Regions from separate parts of the Gordonia otitidis genome, predicted to be linked through region 3. Evidence: predicted binding sites of a transcription regulator. Region 3 holds the regulator's gene; each other region holds the start of a gene.
What was found. The regulator LexA, encoded in region 3, represses DNA repair genes until DNA is damaged. The targets are predictions, from matches to a motif close to CGAACANNTGTTCG.

Region 1: LK459_RS14580 (HNH endonuclease signature motif containing protein) is a predicted target of LexA. The motif match lies at 3,711-3,724, and genes of this name have one in related genera.
Region 2: LK459_RS17175 (HNH endonuclease signature motif containing protein) is a predicted target of LexA. The motif match lies at 5,814-5,827, and genes of this name have one in related genera.

Annotation. Positions count from the first base shown of each region.
Region 1 covers NZ_CP085974.1:3,177,859-3,185,066, reverse strand. Annotated here, with positions in the region: gene LK459_RS14590 (IS1380-like element ISGbr1 family transposase) at 395-1,771, shown strand; gene LK459_RS14585 (vWA domain-containing protein) at 1,885-3,027, opposite strand; gene LK459_RS14580 (HNH endonuclease signature motif containing protein) at 3,740-4,972, shown strand; gene LK459_RS14575 (thymidine kinase) at 5,253-5,909, shown strand; gene LK459_RS14570 (DUF4012 domain-containing protein) at 6,016-7,208, opposite strand, start outside.
Region 2 covers NZ_CP085974.1:3,766,646-3,773,853, reverse strand. Annotated here, with positions in the region: gene LK459_RS17200 (LexA family transcriptional regulator) at 4-435, shown strand; gene LK459_RS17195 (COG1361 family protein) at 563-1,096, shown strand; gene LK459_RS17190 (dihydrofolate reductase family protein) at 1,408-1,995, opposite strand; gene ykgO (type B 50S ribosomal protein L36) at 2,121-2,243, opposite strand; gene LK459_RS17180 (aminotransferase-like domain-containing protein) at 2,468-3,637, shown strand; gene LK459_RS17175 (HNH endonuclease signature motif containing protein) at 3,790-5,604, opposite strand; gene LK459_RS17170 (DUF1269 domain-containing protein) at 6,145-6,735, opposite strand; gene LK459_RS17165 (YczE/YyaS/YitT family protein) at 6,844-7,208, opposite strand, start outside.
Region 3 covers NZ_CP085974.1:5,033,244-5,040,451, reverse strand. Annotated here, with positions in the region: gene LK459_RS22800 (PTS fructose transporter subunit IIABC) at 1-91, opposite strand, end outside; gene LK459_RS22795 (1-phosphofructokinase family hexose kinase) at 213-1,178, opposite strand; gene LK459_RS22790 (DeoR/GlpR family DNA-binding transcription regulator) at 1,175-1,945, opposite strand; gene ptsP (phosphoenolpyruvate--protein phosphotransferase) at 2,143-3,858, shown strand; gene lexA (transcriptional repressor LexA) at 3,886-4,533, opposite strand; gene LK459_RS22775 (LysM peptidoglycan-binding domain-containing protein) at 4,852-5,454, shown strand; partial or broken gene nrdR (transcriptional regulator NrdR) at 5,600-6,034, shown strand; gene hrpA (ATP-dependent RNA helicase HrpA) at 6,155-7,208, opposite strand, start outside.

The DNA.
Region 1 (7,208 bases), 1.9 Mb from region 3:
GAATACCGGGAAAGCCCGAGAACTAGCGCACCTATTCGGACCATGACGACACGCGGAGATTTCGCACTGAGAATACTTAGCCTGGCTCACCTATAAGCCTCAGTCGATTGATATACGCGGAATTTCGCTCGCTATTCGTCTGTGCCGATTGAGGTTTCAGGTACTGCGCAAGAGCTACATTCGAATAGAGGACAACAAAGTCTTGCCTAACAAGGCTCCAATACGCCTATCATCTCGTGCACCGGATTCTTCATCCGAGGGCCGGGGGTGTTTAGCCTCGATCCACCGATTTGCTTGTGATCGGTCGGTGAGGGATAAACGAAATGCCCTGTCTGAGTGACAGAATGGGACTTCTCTAGGGTTCCATCCACACACACAGGAGGGCATGTCGTAGATGCGATTGTCTCACACTCACCCGGTCCGGTCTGCATCCTGTGACGATCCGAATCTCCTCGCCGCTGCGGGGGTGGTGCCGGTGATGGCGCTGGCCGAACGCGCCAGCCTGTCGGAGTTGGCCCGCGAGCATCTGAGCGTGCCCACCGACAAGGGCGCCCATCCGGATCGGAAAATGTTTTCCCTGGTGGCGGGGATGGTGGCGGGCGCCGACAGCATCGACGACATGGCCGTGTTGCGACACGGCGCGATGGGCAAGGTGTTCGACCATCCTTACGCCCCGTCGACGTTGGGATCGTTTCTTCGCGAGTTCCGGTTCGGGCATGTCCGCCAAGCCGATGCGATCGCCACCCGGCTGTTGGCGGGACTGGCTCGCCATACTCCGGTGCTGGCGGGGATCGACGGGCCGGTGATGATCGATATCGACGACTCGATCATCGAGGTCCACGGCCCGGCCAAGCAGGGCGTCGGATTCGGCTACACCCGAGTGCGTGGGCTGAACTCGGCGATCACCACCCTCACCTGTGGTGACGGTGCGCCGGTGATCGCCGCTCAACGCCTGCGCAAAGGGGCGTGTAACTCCGCGCGCGGGGCGCATCGGTTGATCGCCGACACCCTGGCCACCGTGCGGCGGCTACGGTCGTCCGATGCGTCGGGACCGATACTGCTGCGAGCGGATTCAGCGTTCTACGGCCATCGCGCGATCACCACCGCGCTCCGGGCCGGTGCGCAGGTGTCGGTCACCGTGCGTCAGGATTCCCACGTCCGAGCAGCGATCAGCGAGGTACCGGCAGATGCATGGACGCCGATCGAGTACACCGACGCCGTCTTCGACGAAGACAGCGGCCAGTGGGTCTCGCGGGCCGAGGTCGCCGAAGTACCGTTCACCGCGTTCACCTCCAAAGCCAAGCGCCTGCAGGTATCCGGACGGCTGGTGGTGCGCCGTATCCCTGACTTCGCAGCCGAGGGAGACGGCTTGTTCGACGTGTGGCGGTTTCATGCGTTCTTCACCACCAGCGACCTGGACACCGTGACCGCCGACAAGACTCACCGCGGTCATGCGATCATCGAGCAAGTCCACGCCGACCTCAAAGCCTCCGCATTGGCGCATCTGCCCTCGGGAAAGTTCTGCGCGAACGCCGCATGGCTGGTGTGTGCGGTCATCGCGTTCAACCTGACCCGCGCCGCAGCCTGTCTCGGTGGACAGCGTCTGGCGAAGGCGACTACCTCCACCATCCGACGCACCCTGATCTGCATACCCGCTCGAATCGCGTCCTCAGCGCGGCGCATCACGATGCATCTACCCGCCCGATGGCCGTGGGAACGCGAGTGGAACCTGTTGTTCAACAACACGATCAAACGACAACACTCAGCCTGACCCCTAACCATCGGCCAGAACCGGCCCCGACACGAAACCCAGTGAAACACGCCGACACCAGAGATCGGCGACTCACCCACGCCCACCGCCACCCCGAACATACACAACACATTTCACGAGACATCAAAAAGCCGATCGGTGGATCGAGGCTTAGTCGGCGCTGTCCGCTGCGGCAAACAGTTGCACAGCACGATGGTCCGAACCGAACCTGTTCTCACGTTCCCCGAGAAGACGATCCGCAGGGCTATACCCGCAGACTCATCCGCCGCGAAATACGCAGTCGACGAGCCCTCGTCGACTTTTACAGGCTCTCCGAACAGCTCGATCACCCGGCTCATCGGCGTACCCGCTTGGATCCCGTCCACCGTCGACGCGTTGGTGGGCCTAATCTCGGTCAACGTCTCGTCGTCGAAGACCCAGTCACAGTCCTTCCACCGCACCACCACTTTGTCGCCTTCGCGAGAGCCACTGGAAAGTTCGGGGAAGGAGGGATTGGCGTCGCGGATCGCTGCCTGCGATTCGCCGATCTTGATGCCGGCGAGGCCGGTGTTGGTCAGTTTCTGCGCCGCAGTGTCGGCGTTGCGCGCGGCGTCGATTCGCGACGACAGTTGCGCTGCGTTGTCGGCGGTGACGAAGACTCCACCTGCCTCGCGGGCTATGCACTCCAGCTGCGCGTCGGATGATTTGAACCCGATCGTGCTGATCGAGACATCCGGATGCTCGGCTCGCAGTGAGCGAGCGGTATCGCATGGATCGGGCTGGCAGGTCGACTCGCCGTCGGACACCAGTACTACCGACCCACCTCCCGAACCGAGTGTCTCGACGCCCTCGACGAGCGCGCGGGAAAGCGGGGTCCACCCGAGAGCCTGGATGCCGTTGATCGCCTGGACGGCTTCCGCCTTGTTGATCGGCGCGGTACGGATCACGGTCGATACGTCCGTGCAGCCCTTGGTCTGTGGGGTCGTCCGCGCGTTCATGGTGTTCCCGTACGCCACGAGACCGAAGCGGGTCTGCGGTGCGAGGTCGTTGACGAAGGTGGTGACTGCCGACCGCGCGGCGTCGATCCTGGGACCGGGAGCATCCGCCGTCTGCATCGATTCCGAACCATCAAGAACCACTACGACCGGTGTCTTCTCATAGTTCGACGAAGGCGCCGACGACGAGCGTTGGACAGGCTGATCGGTCGTCGTGCCGCATCCGACGAGCATTACGCAGAGCAGGAACGAAGAAATCGACCACACCGCGGCGCGATTCATGGCTGCAGCGTAACCATGGCCGTCTGCGAGCAAGAGACCGATCTGCACAATTGGTACGTTCGGGTGAACGCCTGGGAATCACCGTCGGCGCGGATACTCACTCCACATTGACCGGTATCGCACTGCCGACGGAGCCGACTTCGCCGTCCTGCGCCGTACCGCTTGGGGCAACGCTGCGACGTCGCCTGTACCTTGCCTCCGTCGCCGCCGTTACCGCCGTTACCGCCGTTGCCGAAACTGAGGTCGCCGTTGCGGCCGAGCCGCGCGGCGCCCGGTTGCCTGATGCCGGATTTTGGACCCAGATCTGCAGTGCACTCAGCAGTCAGGGACCGCGCGCTGCGAATCTGTACTGCGTCGATTCTCTTGAGGCCAAAGCAGGTTTCGAGGCTGATCCGCCGAGAAGGCTCAGCAGGCAGGCAGCACCGGCTATGTGTACCAAAGACTCCGCCGTCCCAGCGTTTTCAACGGTTTCTTGTGCGGCGCACCCGTAGCCACGCATCGTCGCGTACACACGTCCCGGGTATCCAATACGTCTCGATTCGCCGCCTGCTGTGGATAACCTCGCTCGACGCCGCGATCGTGTCAGACCCAATCGTTAGAATGGTGGTGGGATCACTCAGGTCTGCGAATCATACTGTTGTGCAGCATGTTTCGCGGAATCTTCTTCTTCAAATCCCTTGACTCGAACACACGTTCTCCGCATAATGGACATATGCCACCCCTCCCCACCCTCCTTGACGAACTACGTGACATTCGTCTTGACGACGATGCCACCGGTCGCGAGATCCACGCCGCGACACAGACACTGATGACGATGCGCAATGTCATCGACCATGTGATCTCACTCCACGCTGCCGCAATGGACAGGCTCGGCGTCGCCGGACCGGGCGGCAAGACACGCGCGCTACTCATCGAGATGGGTGCCGCACCGGCGGTCGCAACACGCTGGCTACAACTCGGAACGGCGATGGCGACATTGCAACGCCTACCCGGCTACGTCGAGGACGGTGTGTTCTCCAGCGAGCACGCATCAGCGATGGTGTCCGGACTCGCACATATCGAGAAGCGTTCGGTAGAAAGACTTTCCGACGCCGAGCGACTCGACCACGAGCGCGCCCTCATCTCTCAGGGTCTGTCGGGTGCCAATCCACGAGAGATCGCGTTGGTGGCACGCGGTCGGGCCAACGAGCACGTTCGGGACCAGGGCGGGGTTCCCGCAGCAGAAGACCGAAGCATCAATTCGCTCTCCATCACACAGAACAGCGAGGGACGCGCCGAGATCCGGGGCGACGTCGACCTGATAATCGCCGAGAAGCTCACCAGCGCAATCGATTCACTCTCCGCCCAACGTCCCGAACCAGACGGCGCGCCGGATAGGCGGTCGACAGGGCAACGCCGCACCGAAGCCCTCGAACAGATTCTCGATCTCGCTGCCTCCATCGACACACCGTTCGTCACAGCACCCAAAACCAGCATCGCGCTATTGGTACACGCAGACACCCCCGAGCCTGCACGTCTTCCGTGGGTCGGCCCGGTCACCGACCTGACCGCGCGAGCGCTGGCATGCGACGCCTCACTCACGGAAGTCGTCATCGATGGCGAGACAGTGCCACTCGAGATGGGCCACACCAAACGACTGTTCCCACCACACCTGCGCAAGGCTGTCACGATCCGCGACGAATGCTGCATCAAATGCGGAGCGCCTGCCTCGTGGTCGCACGTGCACCATATCGAGCACTGGATCGATGGCGGCGCAACCAATCTCGACAACGGTTGCCTGCTCTGCCCGTCGTGCCACGCACAGATCCATGCCAGCGAGTGGGAAGTCGTCATGGGCCACGACCGCCACCCATGGCTGATTCCACCGGCCGGTGTGGACCCACACCGCACACCACTACCCGCTCGAAACCGAAGAACCATGCGACTCGACGACGTCGCCGCGTAGAAGTCGCCTAGCCCGCCCAGACCTGAGACCGCCAGTCCGTTAGAGCCCCAGTCAACTGCTTTCCACTCGACGCCTCGGCGTCGGATGCACGATCCTTGAGAACTCTATACATCGCCCAGGATGCCGTGGATACGACGGCACGGACCAGCTCACATCACCGACCAGGTCGACGTCGAGATGGGTCGTGTGCGCTATCAGGCATCCATCGGCCCCATTCTTCGACGCTGCGTAACCCGTGCGCGTGCAGCATCATGTGACGAGTGTTCGCCGATATGTAGGCATGATCGACGTTGTCGGCGCGGTTCGTTTCGAGGAGGTGCTGTGGACGTGGTGCGTGATGGGTGAGTCGGGGCGCCTCGTGTTCTACTACGGGCCGATGGGCGCGGGTAAGACCACCGTCGCCCTGCAGACACATTTCAACCAGAGTCAGCAGGGGCGTATCGGTCTACTCCTCACCAAACGCGACCGATCCGGCCTCCCGCTGGTTACCAGCCGCATTGGGCTCGTCGCCGACGCGATACTCGTCGACGACAGCACGAACGTCCACGACCTCGTCGACGGATTCGGCTCGCACCGCATCGACTACGCGGTGTGCGACGAAGCACAGTTCCTCACCAGTGCCCAGGTCGATCAACTCGCGCAGCTCGTTGACGAGCGTGGAATCGACGTCTTCGCGTACGGACTGCTCACGGACTTCCGTACGCGCCTGTTCGACGGTTCTGCACGTCTCATCGAGATAGCCGACGAGACTCATCGCATGCAGGCTGTGGTGCTGTGCTGGTGTGGCCGAACGGCTTTCATGAATGCACGGATCGTCGATGGCGCGATCGTCCGGTCTGGCGATGTCGTTGCGGTCGGCGACACCGCCGATGGTCCGATGCAGTACAGGGCGCTTTGCCGTAGACATCATCGCGAGGGAAAGCCCTTCGCAGACTGAGCCACTGTGCGTCACCGCCGCTACTGAACCATCAAGCCACCCGATCACCAGCTAGCAGGCCATTAGGCCATCAGACCAGGATCACCCGCAGTCCGGCGACACCGGCTCAGCCGCCGCACACCGGGACGTCGACCTTCGGTGTCGGGTTGTCCACGAGTGGCTGCACCGGAACCGCCGCTTCACCCTGAGCCGATGTCGGTTCGGTTGCAGTCACGGTGACCTCGACGCTCTTACCAGCGGGGATCGGCACCTGCGTGTAGACCACCGGGTGACCGTAGAGCTGCCCCTCGCTGTACAGAGCAGGCGCACCGTCGACCTTCAGCTCCTTGATGGTCGCACCCTTGGTGAGGGTGAATTGCACGTTGGCCAGGTTGGTGCCCTTGTCGACCTTCTCCTGAGGATTGCCCAGCACGCCGATCACGTAGTCGGGCAACGACAAATCGGTCAGCGTGTTGGTCAGCTTGATGGTGGCGGTCGAATCACGGGTGTCGCCCGAACACTCGCCGGCGGTATAGGAGATCTCCCGCCGCAGGTAGTAGTCGATCTTGTTGCCTGCGATGTTGCCGACGGTCACATCCATGAAGGGTGCCGACGAATCCGGGAGCTGGTGCCCGAGCGCAGTGGTCTCCAAGACCTCCTGCTCCTGTTTGTGAGTGCTGTACACCATGATTCGACGTTCCTGCACTCCGTGGCCCAGGGCCTCGAGCAGAGCTCCCGAGTTACCCCTCATGGTGCCGATCTGATCGATGACCGCCTTCGAGATCGCCTGCAGATACAGCTTGCGAGCCGTGTTGTTGTCGGCGAATCGCTCGTACGACGTCGAGAGCGTGATCGGAACGACGTTGTCGGCGGTGATCTTCTCGCCGTCGGCGAGTGTGACCGGTCCGGTCACCTTGAGAACGTAGCTCAGTGCAATCGGGTCCAGCGCGACGGCACCGTCGAGTTGCTGTCCCGTCTGCTCTTTCCAGTTCGCGATCCAGATACGCGCAGTATCAGGGAAATTCGGGCTGATGTTGCTGTTGCGGAAGTCAGTGTAGGGACGGGTCCAGTCGTAGAGCGCGTTGTAGTCCGATCCGAAGTCCACTTGCCGCGTGCGTGGGTCCTCGAGATCGGAGTTCTGCCCCAGCTGTGGCGCCGATATGCGCCCGTCGTCTGCTCGCAGAATAGCGAAGCCACCTACCAAACCGCCGGTCGCGCGCGATTCCGACGGGGTCTGCATTGCGAGGAAGTAGTTGCGCGGCCCGTAGAGACCGAGCATCCCCGGTGCGATCTTCGCCGCGACATTCGTGCCCTGGACGA
Region 2 (7,208 bases), 1.3 Mb from region 3:
CGCATGGACGATACCTGGACCAACCGAGACCTGCCCGTACTCCGTGCCGCCGTCGAAATCTACGACCGCACTGGATCGTTTGTGCAGCCGCACGAGATCGTCGATGCGAGCGAGTTCGACCACGCGACCGTGCAGCGCGCCTTACGGGCGCTCTGCCGCGAGCCGTACTTCGAGAGCGAGGAAACGGATTACGACGGAATCCCCGCTGTCGGTCCACCCACAGGTGCTGCGCTCAGAGTCGCTGGGCAGTGGCCCTCTCCGGAGAATCAACTGGAGCGATTGATCGACGCGCTCCAGACCGCAGCCGACGATCCCGCACGACCAGACGACGAACGGAGTCGATTCCGGCAGGCCGCAGCATGGCTCGGCACGACTGCATCCGCTATCGCCATCGGTGCGCTCGGCGGCGCTGGCGGCAATATGCTGACCGGTTAAACGCAGCCCTGCTCCCGGATTGTCGTACTAGTCGGTTCTAATGATCGGCATGAGCTGCTTTCTGGACTTCTGGCACTGGTGGACGACCGCACGGGTAGCGTCGGCTGCCGCCGTCGCGGGAGCTGGAATGGCTGTCATCACGGGCACTACAGCCGTCCGGGCACTACGGCACAACAAAGACGCCACCGCTCGCACCAAACGGCCAATGATGGTTGCAGTTCTCCGCCCCACCGGAACGATGTCGGCGGGGCTCGTTGTTTCAAACGCGGGACCGTCGATCGCTCGCGACGTCAAGGTGTCGTTCGACCCGCCGTTACCCGCCCATGCCACGACCAGCGCCGGGGAGCCAAGCATCATCCCGTTTGTTCGTAACCGTTACTCGAAGTCGATTGCTGCCTGGGCACCGGGGTACACGGCGCGGAACGAGTTCTTGATCTTGGGTGACGACAAGGATGAGCACGGTCGTCTGATTAACGAGGACGGCATCGCACGCGAGACCGACATCGTCTTCGACTACCAGGACGACGACGGCAACCATTACTCCGAGCGCATGTCACTGGACCCCACCTTGATCGAGGGCGAGACATGGTCCGTCAACAAGCGCAACAAGGGTGGGAAGGAAACCATCCTCCATGATGGATCGCCATGGTTAAGCGAGTGACGTGCAGGGCAGCCAACGAACACCCGTTCGGGGCTGTGCTCGATTGCCTACCGATTGCCTAAGACGCCGAGACACCGGGTGCGACGCGGTAGACAGACCAGACACGAACACCGAGGTCAGGTGCGACGCGGGATGACGGCGAAGACACCCGCGCACACCGGCTTTCACACTGGCAGTGTGGGGGTCAGGGGTTCGAGTCCCCTTAGCTCCACCGAAGAATCCCCTCCGACCGGCGGTCGGAGGGGATTCTCGCTTGTAGGCAGACCTTCGCCACACGGATCGGAGCTCACCGCATCGGTCGTCCCCTGGACTCAGTCGGCCCCGATCCTGTACGACATCGCGATGGTTCCGAGTCCCGTGGTGTACGAATCGACAAGCGTGAGCGCGCATGGATTCAGCAGTTCATCGAAGAGGCGCTTACCGGACCCGAGAATCAGCGGGTGGACAAATAGTCGAAGCCCGTCGAGCAGTCCCGCCCCGATGAGTGTGCGGACGAGCACACCGCTACCGAGGATGGTGACCGTGCCGTCACCGTCTTCCTTGAAGGAGCGCGCGGCCGAGACCACCTCGCCACCGATCGCATACGTATGACGCCAATCGAACCTCGTCATCGTGTTCGTGACGACGTATTTCTCCGCGGAGTTGAGCTGGGCCGCGACAGGGTCGCTGTCCGCGACGAACGGCCAATGAGCCGCCATCAATTCGTAGGTCTTGCGCCCGAACAGAAACGCAGATGTGTCGCCGAGACCATCGTCACCACGTGATGGTTGCACCTCGGCTCCGTACCGAGCGCCCCAGCCACCGTGCTCAAACCCGCCACCCCGATCTTCGTCGGGTGAACCCAACCCCTGCATGACACCGTCGACGGACAAGAACTCGATCGCGACCAGACTTCGCATGATGCGCTCCTCTCACACACCATCGTGCGCCCGCAGACAAGACATGCCCAAGGGGCGCGATTCAAGCTGGTATGACGGTCGCTGACCTCTCGCCGGTCAGATCGGGCTCGAGGCCTCGTGACCCTTCAGCCCTGTCGCGCCTTGAAACGCGGTTCCTTCTTGTTGATCACGAACACCCTGCCGCGTCGCCGTACCACCTGCGCACCGGGCTTCTTCTTGAGTGATCTCACCGAGTTGCGAACCTTCATACCGACTATCGTAAATGATAGTCGTTATCATTAGTGCTTCACCCTCCCATTCGGCGGACTCGATACCGTGGGCAATCAGGCGAGGTTCCATATAGTGGGATAGATATACCGATCAGTGAGAAATGCGGTTATGCTGGGTGCGGGCGATTCACCCGCGCACGCCTTCCCGGTGACCATCCGCATCACCTCCCCGTTCATGCCACGAGAACAGGAGCGATGCACCTATGCCGCACCCACTGACCCTGCCGACGTCACCGATAGGATCTGCCGCGCTGAGGAGTGTGCGCGGATCGGCGATTCGCAACCTCCTCGCCGTCACCGAGAACCCCGAGGTGTTGAGCCTTGCCGGCGGACTTCCTGCCACCGAACTCATCCCCAGCGTTCGGATAGCCGACGCCGCACAGCACGTCCTGCGCAACCGCGACGCGCTGCAGTACACCGCCAGCTGCGGCGCATCTCGCTGCCGTGAGGTGGTGGCGAGTACCGACAATGTCGACCCGGCACGCATACTGCTGACCCACGGTTCGCAACAAGCCCTGTCGCTCCTCGCACAGGCACTGATCGACCCCGGTGACGTCGTCATCGTCGACGATCCTGTGTACGTCGGTGCGCTGCAGGCCTTTCAATGCGTGCGGGCACACATAGTCGCCCTGCCGATCACGGACTCGGGAACGAACACCGCGGCCCTGGCCGCTCTCCTCGCAGGAGGCGTCCGACCACGGGTCGTCCACACAGTCAGCAACTTCCACAACCCGTCCGGGGTCACCGCGACCAAGGACACCCGCGAGGAACTCGCGAATCTCGCTGAATCATATGGTTTTTGGATCATCGAAGATGACCCCTACGGTCGGCTCCGATTCGGCGGTGAGCCACAGAGTCCGATTCCCGGCGAGAGCGTCATCCGATTGGGTTCGGCGTCGAAGACTCTGGCCCCGGCACTGCGTGTCGGATGGCTGAACGCCCCACCCGCCATCGTGTCGCTTGTCGAGAGACTCAAACAGTGTGCGGATCTCTGCGGGTCGACGCTCAATCAGTTGATGGTTGCCGAAATGCTCTCGGACACTGCGTGGTTCGAGAGCCACGTCAGCAACGTCACGTCCGAGTACGGCACTCGCGCCGCCGCGTTGACATCGGCACTCGACGACGCCTTCGGCTGCTCCGTCGAGTACGCCTCCCCCACCGGCGGCATGTTCTGTTGGATTCGATTTCCTCGTTGCGATACCGGCGAGCTCTCGAATGTCGCACTGTCGCACGGGGTTGCCTTCGTTCCGGGAGCGGCATTCTCGGTGAGCACCGACATGAGTGAGTTCGCACGGCTCAGCTTTGCCACGCTGTCGCCGGAGGAACTTCGTGAGGCAGTTCGTCGACTGCGCACGGCAATCGACGATGTGTGAGCGCCTCACCCGACGCGCGACGCAGTCGGTCACCGAGCCGTTGAGCTCTCACTGCTCTGCGCACATCTACAGCTGCTTACACATGCGCCCGCCCCGCCACCAGGTGTGGTGGCGGGGTGCCGGTGCGCTGTGGTTGCCGGGGAGTGCGACGGTCAGGCCGCGTCGGGCAGAGGCGGGTCGACGCCGCCGGGCGGGTTGTCACCGCTAGCTGGATGGCCACCGTCGGGCGGGTCGGGGTCGCGTGGTCGGGGTGGGTTCCAGGTGATGTCGACGCGTCGGTCAACGGCGCGCTCGGGTGTGGTGTCGAGCAGCACGGTCAGTGCGTGGTGCTCGACAACGCTGATCGATATGGGTGTTGCTGGGCCGGCGCGATTCTCAGGCGCCTCGCCCCGACCGCCTGTCGCGCTCACGTCGCCGCGATCGACATCCTCCCGCACAGCACCAGCACCTGCATCAACAACCGCACCTGTGCCGACACCTGGGCCCGCAGCATCTGTGCTTGTGCGTGTGTGTCGGCGGCGTCGGTCTGCCGGGTGGGTGATGGTGCCGGTGGTGGTTTCGGCGCGTGTGGTGGTGAGGTGGTCGCGGAAGTCGGCGGCCACGTCCGCGGCCCGGTTGACGTGTTCAGGGTTGGGCGGCATGCCGGGGGCGGCGTTCAGCCGCCACGCCACGCGTCCGGTATCGGGGCCGTCGGTGATGATGCGGGTCGTGTACTGGCCGGGCTTGGGTCCGACCCGTGAATTGTGCATGTCGCACGCCGGTGCCAACTGGTCGATGTCGGTGCATCCGCCGTCGGCCCAGTCCTTGGCGGCGTGGTGCATCGCCACCCGCGACGCCGGCTGGGTACAGCCAGGGGCTGAACACGCGCCGCCGCCCTCGGCAGCGAACAACGCCAACCGCTGACCTGGCGAGGCGAGTCGTTTCGACCGCCCCAGATACAGCGGCACGGTGGTGTGCTCGGCGAATACCGCCAGGAACGGTTGCACCCCGGTCGACGAGTGGGCGGCCATTTCGATCAGATCCGGTATTGGCAAGAGCGTCCCGGATGCGGTCTGTGCCACCCCGGCCTGTGCCTCCAATTCGGCCAGCGTGGTTTTCACGATCACCTGGATCGGCAACCCGCGGTGGGTGCCGCCGAGCATGCCCGACTCCACCACCCGCGCCAGCAACGCGGAAAACGCATCATGGTTGCGTTGCGCTTGCGACCGCTGATCACGCGCGGCGGCCTCGGCGACCTGTTCGGCGTTCGCGGCCGTGACCGGCCCGACAGGTGAGGTGTCGTCGTCGGGATTGTTCATGCCGGGTTTGGCCCACGCATCCAGCACCACATCCAGGCGGGCGCGGGTCGCCGGATCGAGATCAGCCGTCAGCCGTGACATCAGGTCCGCACCCTGCCGGTTCACCCACAACCGGCGACGTCGTGTGCGGTCGGTGTCGTCGGTGACCGTGCCATCGGGATCGAGATGCGCCATCAACCGGGTACCGAGATTGGTGATCTCGTGCGGCGTGAAGTCGAGACCATAGCCAGCCATCTGCGCTTCGGCCGCCGCCCGCACGTCGGCCGGGATCTGATGGGGGATCTGATCCAACACCTCGAGCACCGCCCGCGCGCGGGCCGGCGCGATCTGACCATCAACCCAATACCGTGCCAACGTTGGACATGCCGGTTCCCGCACCTCACCCACGATCGAGGTGAACGAGCCGGTCGCGGTGATGATCTGTGAGCGGATCGCTGGATCCCCCACCCCCAACCGATCCGCCAGAAACCCACGCACATCCCGATACCCCAACGCGTGTGGCAGATTCCGATCCGACGCCTCCACCACCAACCGATCAGTCACCGCCGCAGCCGTCCTGCGTGCCAATCGTTCAGCCACCTGCGCCGCCTCGACCACACCGGCATCCGAGAGTTGCGACACCTCAACGGCTCCCAACTCATCGACCACCGACGCCAACCGCGACAACATCTCAGCTACCTGAGCATCCGCCGACCCCACCACCGCAGAACCCAACCCAGCAGCATCCAACAACGAAGGCGCGCACCCGGTTTCAGATCCAGTGTCACCAGGTGTCGAGTCGTCACCACGGACACCACCCCGAACATCGGCCTCGCCGCCATGATCACTGTTCACGCTCTGTCACCCCCGCCTGCCATCTCCACAACTACCACCTGGATCGAATATGTGTTCTACACTAGCCGACCCCATCGACAAGTTTCGGTGTCGGTCTGAGCACGTGGGCGACGGTCACGATCTTTGTTGGACACGGATGCTGCAGAACGTCGTCGGGGATGCGTCGACACAGAAGCGATCGGGACGAAAAGCGAACATTCGCCGTTATTCTTTGTGCCACACTGCATTACAAGTAAAGAAAGATATTACGCATACACATCACGTGAGTCCGGCCCCACTTTGCGGTCCAGAATCTGCAGTCCAGAACTTGTTCAGAGCACAACGCGACCCCTTCGATGAACGAAGGGGTCGCGTTGTGTCAGTACGAGTTTCAGCTCACGAGAACTTCGCCTTGAGCTTCTGGACGCGCTCGTCGCGCTTCTCCTTCTTCTCGGCCTTCTTCTCGTCGTGCATCTTCTTACGCGCGGCATCAGCTGCTGCCTCTGCAGCGTCCTGCTGAGCTTCGAGTTCGGACAGGACCTCGTCGAGCGGGCGACGCACGATTGCGCCGTTGTACTTGGTCACCAGAGCGTCGAGCGCAGCGGTGTCGGCCTCGTCGGTCTGCGCGATGATAGCGTTCCCGCCCGGCCGAACCGTCTTGCCGAACTCGGTGATCGCGTCGTCGATATCGTCTGAACGGCTCGCATCCACGAGCGCACCGCCCGCAGCGCCGAGGCCGAACCCGAGCAGGACTCCGAGGGGGCCGCCGAGCACGCCGATCAGCATGCCGAGGAGAGAGCCCCCGACCGTGGCGTCACCGGACTCGACGTCGCCGCCCTCGGTGACCGTCAGATGTCCGGCATCGTCGCGTTGGACGATCGCCGCAGAGACCAGTCCGACCGACGCGCCGGAGTTGGTGATGGTGTTGTACACCTCGTAGGTGGTCGAGTTCTCCTGGAAACTGATCGCTACGACATATTCGGTCATGTCCTGCCTTCCATTTCGCTGTTGGTGACTCGGTCCCCCCGCGCACGAGCTGCGCCCGCTTTTCCACCGTAGCGCGGAAACGCCGTGGCGGTGACTGATTGGCCCGTGTCAGAAGTGCGATCGGCCCATCACGACACGCGACTTTTTCGCACTCGCGGCCGTGAGGTCCTTGCGCATCAATGGTTTGTTCACCTTTTCGGTGAACGTCTCGATCAACGGTCCGGTGAAGAACGCCGTGACCACTGTGCCCGCGCCAATGGTGCCGTGGAAGATCACCGCGAGCACCACGAAGAACAGATCTTGGATCACGCGCACAACTCGATACGGCGCATTGGAGTGATCGACGATGATCGGCGCGACGGAGTCGTAAGGCGAATTGCCAAGTGCCGAAGTCATATACAGGGAAGCGCCATAGCTGAACAGCGTGATGCCTATGGCGAACATCACCATCTTCTGCCACGCTGCCGGGTTGT
Region 3 (7,208 bases):
CCTCGGCAAGGAACGTGATGACGGCGGCGGGATCATTGCCCGCGTCGACATCGAGATTCACCGTGTTGACGGTGATGATCTTGTCAGACATTGGATTTCCTTCGATCTTTCTGTGGGTCCGGTGACGAGTCGTTCCGGTGTTGGTCGGGGAGTCGGTCGTTGTTGTGGTCGTGGGGTCGAGGTCGCCCGACCCGCGATGGGTGAGGGCGGTGTCACTGGATCGGGGCAGCTCCTGACAGTTCGACGACGGCGACTGAGTCGGTGTCGATGAGCGCGGGGTGCGGCGGCTGCGTTCCTGCCAGGGATGCGGCCGCGGCACCGTAGGCGACCGCCGAGCGCAGACGGTCGGGTTCGGTGGCACCGCTCGACTCCGCGATGAGGTAGCCGGCGAGGGAGGCGTCACCCGCACCGACGGTGCTGCGCGGCACGATGGGTGGCGGTGTGGCCAACCAACTGCCCGTCTGACTCGTGAGCACAGCACCGGCTGCCCCCAGCGTGGCGAGCACCGAACCCTGTGTCCTGGCGATCAATTCGCGAGACGCTGCGACCACCGGGCAGAAATCACGCGCTGCGATCGCTCTGGCGAGTTCGGCTGCATCTGCGCCGATGACCTCGGCGAGCTCTTCGTCGTTCGGCTTGATCAGGTCGACGGGCCCCGACGTCGCGGCGCCCAGCGGTGCTCCGGAGGTGTCGATGGCGACCCGGCACCCGTTCGCGACGAGGCGATCGGCGATGGTGCGATACCAGTCGTCGGGAACCCCCGGCGGAAGCGAGCCGCACAGCGCGATCCACGACGCATCGGCCGCGCAGGCGAGGACGAGTGCTGTGAGTTCGTTGAGTTCTGCGGGCCCGAGCGCGTTGCCGGGCGCATTGATCTTCGTCGTCGTCCCGTCGGCCTCGGCCACTGTGACGTTGTTGCGCACGTCGCCGTCGATGTCGATCGTGCGGTAGGGCAGAGCGACGGCATCGAGAGCGCTGAGCAGTGGATCGCCCGCATGGGCGGGCAGTACCGCCACGGTCGCGATGCCCGAGCCCGCCACCACACGGGAGACATTGACCCCTTTGCCGCCCGGCTCCGCCCGTGCGCTCACGCTGCGCTGGACCTCACCCCGTAGCAACGGGCCGGAGATCTCCAGCGTTCGATCGAGACTGGGATTGGCTGTGACCGTGAGGATCATGCGATCACGACCTCGATGCCGCGTGCCGAGAGCGCTGCGGAGAACTCCGGATCGATGCCGTCGTCGGTGATCAGCACGTCGACGTCGTCGAGTGACGCGAAGGAGCTGAAGTCGTCCCGGTTCATCTTCGACGAGTCGGCGAGCACGACGACGCGTTGTGCTGCGGCGATGATGGCCGACTTGACCGCGGCCTCCTCGACATCGGGGGTCGACAGTCCGTGGGCCTCGCTGATCCCGTTCGTGCCGACGAAGGCCACCGATGCCCGCATCCGGCTCAGTGCGGCGACGGTGTCGGCGCCGACCGCGGCCTGGGTGAGCCCGCGAACCCGACCGCCGACCATGAGCAGCGTGGCCCGCTCGTGCGCTGTGAGCGCCTGTCCGAGCTGCAGGCTGGTGGAGATCACCGTCAGTCTGCGGTCTGCGGGTAGGAGTTTCGCAGCCTGGTACGTGGTGGTGCCCGCGTCGAAGATCACCGATCCTCCGTCGGAGGGCAGGAATCTTATGGCAGCGCGCGCTATCGACGCCTTCTCCTCGGTATGGGCGGACTCGCGTTGGTCGAGCCCCAGCTCATCGAGAACCTCGACCGCTCCTGCCTTGACCGCACCCCCGTGGACGCGCTGCAGGCTGCCGGCGCGTTCGAGGACGGCCAGATCGCGACGCACCGTCTCGCTGGTCACCTCGAACCTGTCGGCCAACGCGGTCACGGAGGCGCGGCCGTGCGTGCGCACCTGATCCGCTATTGCCCGCTGTCGCTCTTCGGCGTACACCTGTCGTCTCCGATCTGTGGTGTGGCTCTCACGTCGGAAGCCCGGCTGTGAGTTTCTGTTGTTTTGAATGTTGATATATCTGGTTTTACGCCCGACTGTGTTGACAAGTCAAGCGTTCGGAGTAACTTTGATCACAGAACATGTCGGCAGTGAGCACCACTCACCCGGCAGATGGACCCGGAAGGCGGTAGTCACACATGGAGAATCACTTGGTATCGGACGATCGGGTCTCAATGAATGGACAGGGAGAACTGACGGGAACCCCCGTCGTCGCGGGATACGCCTACGGCCCCGCGCTGTGGCCAGGTGGCCGCGTCGAACACGACGATCGGCTACTCGGGGCCGACCGAAGTCTCGCCGACGACGACCTCGGCGCCGAGGCCGACAGGCTGGCGGCCGCCGCCGCAACGGTGGCGGGCCGACTGCGCAACCGCGCGTCGCACGCGTCGGGCGCCGCGGCAGAGGTGCTGAATGCGACCGCTGGTCTGGCCGAGGACAGGGGGTGGATAGGCGCGGCCAACAAGCTCGTCGCCGCCGGTACACCGGCGCCCGCGGCAGTCGTCGCCGCGACGCAGACCTTCGCCGAGATGTTCGCCAAACTCGGTGGGCTGATGGCCGAACGCATCACCGACCTCAACGATGTGCGAGATCGCGTCGTCGCTGAACTCCTCGGCGAGCCCGAGCCGGGAATCCCGACCCCCACGCAACCATCGGTCCTGCTCGCCGACGATCTCGCTCCCGCCGACACCGCGGGCCTCGACCCGACGGTCATCGTCGGCCTCGTCACACGGCTGGGCGGGCCGACGAGCCATACGGCGATCATCGCGAGGCAACTGGGTATCCCGTGCGTGGTCGCCGTGGCCGGACTCGGTGAGATCACCTCCGGTACAGAGGTGTTGATCGACGGCGCAGCGGGCTCGGTTGTCGTCGAACCCGATCCCGCCTCGGCTCGGGAACTCGTCGAGCGTGGCGCTGCAGAGGCTGCGCTGGTCGCCGCGTGGAGTGGACCCGGGCGGACCGCCGACGGCGTCGACGTGGCGATCCTTGCGAATGTCGCCGACGGCGCGTCGGCGCGAAGCGCTGCAGATGCGCCGGTCGAGGGGATCGGGTTGTTCCGCACCGAGTTGGCGTTTCTCGACCGGGGCGACGAGCCGAGCGTCGACGAGCAGACGCGACTCTATCGCGACGTGCTCGATGCGTTCGATGGCCAGAAGGTCGTCATCAGGACGCTGGATGCGGGTTCGGACAAACCGTTGGCGTTCATCGAGCACCCCGACGAGGCGAATCCAGCGCTCGGGGTGCGGGGCAACCGGATCGCCGCGGATCACCCCGAGATCGTGCGCGGACAGCTCGATGCGATTGCACGCGCCGCGACCGAAACGGGGTCGCGGCCCTGGGTGATGGCGCCCATGATCGCCACCGCCGCGGAGGCTGCACAGTTCGCGGGCATGGTGCGCGAACGTGGTCTGACTGCCGGCGTGATGATCGAGATCCCCGCAGCGGCGATCCTCGCTCGGGCGATCCTGGCCGAGGTCGACTTCGTGTCGATCGGAACCAACGACCTGACGCAGTACACGATGGCCGCCGACCGCATGTCCGCGGAACTGGCCGAACTGACCGATCCGTGGCAACCCGCCGTGCTCGCGTTGATCGCGCAGGTCGCTGATGCCGGGGCAGAGCTGAACAAGCCTGTGGGAGTCTGCGGTGAGGCAGCGGCCGATCCGGCGTTGGCGTGTGTGCTCGTCGGACTCGGTGTCACCTCGTTGTCGGCTGCTCCGGCCGCAACGCCCGCGGTGGGAGCAAAGCTGTCGACGGTGACACTCGACCAGTGTCGGGCAGCGGCCGCTGCAGTACTCCAGACCACGAGCCCGGCTCTCGCCCGCCGCGCGGCCGCCGAGCACCTCGACGACTGAGGAGCGGCACGCGATGATCGACGGGCGTCAGACCCGTCGCATCACCGTCACGACCTTGCCGAGGATGGCGGCGTCGTCGCCGGGGATCGGATCGAAGAGCGGATTGTGCGGCATCAGCCACACGTGTCCGTCCTTGCGCTTGAAGGTCTTCACTGTCGCCTCGCCGTCGATCATCGCCGCGACGATGTCGCCGTTGTCGGCGACGTTCTGCTGACGAACCACCACCCAGTCCCCGTCGCAGATGGCGGCATCGATCATCGATTCGCCGACCACCCGGAGCAGGAACAGTGAGCCCTCGCCGACGAGTTCGCGCGGCAGCGGGAACACATCTTCGACCGCTTCCTCCGCGAGGATCGGCCCGCCGGCCGCGATCCGTCCGAGAACCGGAACGAAGGTGGGCGTGGGGAGATCTCCGTTGACCGCGTCCGAGTGCATCGCGTCAGGAGCCTCGGAGACGTTCACCGCACGGGGGCGGTTGGCATCACGCTTGAGGAGACCCTTGCGTTCGAGCGTGCGCAGCTGGTGGGCGACCGAGGAGGTCGACGTGAGGCCGACGGCATCGCCGATCTCACGAATGCTGGGCGGATAGCCGCGTTCGCGCACCGACTTGCGGATCACGTCGAGAACGCCGCGTTGCCGATCCGTCAGTGATGCCTCGGCGGCAGCCGGATCGATCTGCGGTTCGGCATCACCCCCACTCTTCTTGGCGGCGACGCCGCGACCGCTGCCTTTCGGCGCCGACGGGCCGCGCCGTGACTTCTCTGTCATCGAATCCGTCCTTTCCGGATGTGTGCTGTGGTCGGGGTACCGCTGCTCGGGAATCGGCTCGGTCGTGTCGAGACCGGTCCGCGGTGCATCATCTGGCGCCGAGACTATCCGAGGCCTCCGACAACATCAAACATTTGTTCGACGTGTCGCACGACTTTGTCAGACCCCCGTGATAGAACTCGAACATCCGTTCATCGAACGCATGATCGAGCACTGGAGGTAGCGATGACCACCCTGTTGAGCCCCCTGGACGCCCGCCCGGAGTCCTCTCTGCAGACCCCCCTGACAACCCCGCCGGCCCCGACCACGGCCAGGGCCACGTCCGCGTTCGCGCCGACGCCCGTGCGGACGTCCGCGCGTCGTGCCGCGCCTCGACGAGTGTCGACGGGCCATGGTGTGACCACCGACCGTGCGGCGCGGGGGACGGGCCGAAACTCCCACGCGGGCGTTGCGCCTCGGAATCGTCCTGCGCAGGCAGCGGTGACCGCACGCCCGGTCGGCACTCGCTGTGCCGGCGGAGTCGGCGAGTTGACCGCCGCTCGTCGTCGGCGGGCGACGCTGTTGGCGGTGCTCGCAGGCGTCGGACTCGCACTGACCGTCTGGGTCGTCGGTGTCGTCGGTGCCGACTACCAGCGCGCCACCACGCCGACAGCGACGTCGACGCAGGTCGTGCACGTGCGTGCGGGCGATTCGCTGAGTTCGATCGCGCAGCGGGTCGCACCCGATGTACCTCGCCAGACTGTGATCGACGAGATCGTCGATCTCAATGATCTGCCGTCGAGTGGCCTGCGCGTGGGGCAACCCCTGCTCACGCCGACCTATCGCTGAGAACAGGGCGGTATTCTCGATGCCACAGGGTCCAGTCGGAAACCGACACGGTCACCGCCTCGGTCTCGAGCCCGTCGGTCGTCTGACGATCGACCGGGTCGAGACCTGCGGAGCCGATGCGTCCCGAGATTTGCACGAGGACTACATGCGCTGCCCGTTTTGCAAGAACGAAGACACCAAGGTCGTCGATTCGCGTGTCGCCGACGAGGGACAGGCGATCCGACGCCGCCGCGCCTGCAGTGAATGTGGTCGCCGGTTCTCCACTGTGGAGAGTGCGGTGCTCGCCGTGGTGAAACGAAACGGGGTCACGGAGCCGTTCAGCAGGGAAAAGGTGATGCGCGGAGTCCGCCGCGCCTGTCAGGGACGACACGTGAACGAAGACGACCTGGCGCAACTGGCCCAGCAGGTCGAAGATGCGGTACGGGCGTCCGGTTCCGCCGAGATACCCAGCAACGAGGTCGGTTTGGCCATCCTCCGACCCCTTCGCGACCTCGACGAGGTGGCGTATCTGCGTTTCGCGTCGGTCTACCGTTCCTTCGACTCGCTTGACGACTTCCAGCGCGAGATCGACGACCTGCAGGGCACTCTCACCGGGTCGCGAAACACCGCGGACGACGATGCCGCACCGGGTGGCCCCGACGCCGACCACGCTGGTGCCACTCCCGACGATTCGAACGCGGCGACCTCCCCGGCCGCGGTGTCAGCTGAGGCGGTCCAGAGCTCGTAGAGCTCGCTTCTCCGAAATCGGGTATGCGGTGCCCAGTTTCTGGGCGAAGAGACTCACCCGGAGTTCCTCGACGAGCCAGTGTGCTTCCTCGTTCACCACATCGCGCCTGGCCTCGGGAAGTTGGGCGAGGCGTTGGTTCCACCGTTCCGTGACACGGTCGATGGTGGCCAGTCCGTCCCGATCACGCGCCGCGGCAGCGGGAAGTTGCTCCAGTCGCTGGCGTGCACCCCTCAGATACCGCGGCACGTGTTGAAGGTGTTCACGGCCTGTGGCGAGGACGAATCCATCGAAGACGAGGTCGGCCAACTGTTCGGCGACGTCATCTGCCGCGACCCGGCCTGAGTGCCGGTCGATCTCAGCGCGCAGCGGTGCTATTTCACGGAAGACTGCAACAGCGAGCGCGAAGTAGTCGGGTGCTGCCGCGGCGACTCGGGAACGCAGCGTGGCGACGAGGTCGTCGAAGGCCGCCGGTGTACGTATCGATCCGAGGTCGGCTGCGGCAGGCGCGATGTCGCGGATAGCCCGTCGGGTGCAGTCCGAATACAGCGCGTCGGGTTTCTCGTATGGGCTCTGACTGAGCGCCAGTCTGTCCGACGGATCGAGTCCTGCGCTGATCTTGCGCGACAGCGGCGCGATGGCGTGATCGAGGAGTTCGATGACCGCGGCGCCCAGCTGTGCGCGCCGCTGGGCGTCGGTGGTGGCGAGTGTTCGTGCGACGCCCCGGGTGCCCTCCGGCCCGGCGACGACCTCGAGTGAGGGGTACCGCGTGATCTGCTGCCCCGCAACGGTGGTGACGACAGAGTCGTCGAGCGTTCCGATCCCGTCCGCTGTCCACGACGAATAGGTGCGACGCGGCGCGGGCTGTGGGGAGTCGCCGTCGACACGGGTACGCAGTTCGGCGAGTGACTTACCGGTGGCTACCGACTCCTCCTTCTCGTCGATCACGACGAAATTCATCCGTAGGTATGCCGGAAGGCGTTCCGGTGCGAAGTCCTCCGGCGCGATCGGATGTCCGGTGATCGTCGAC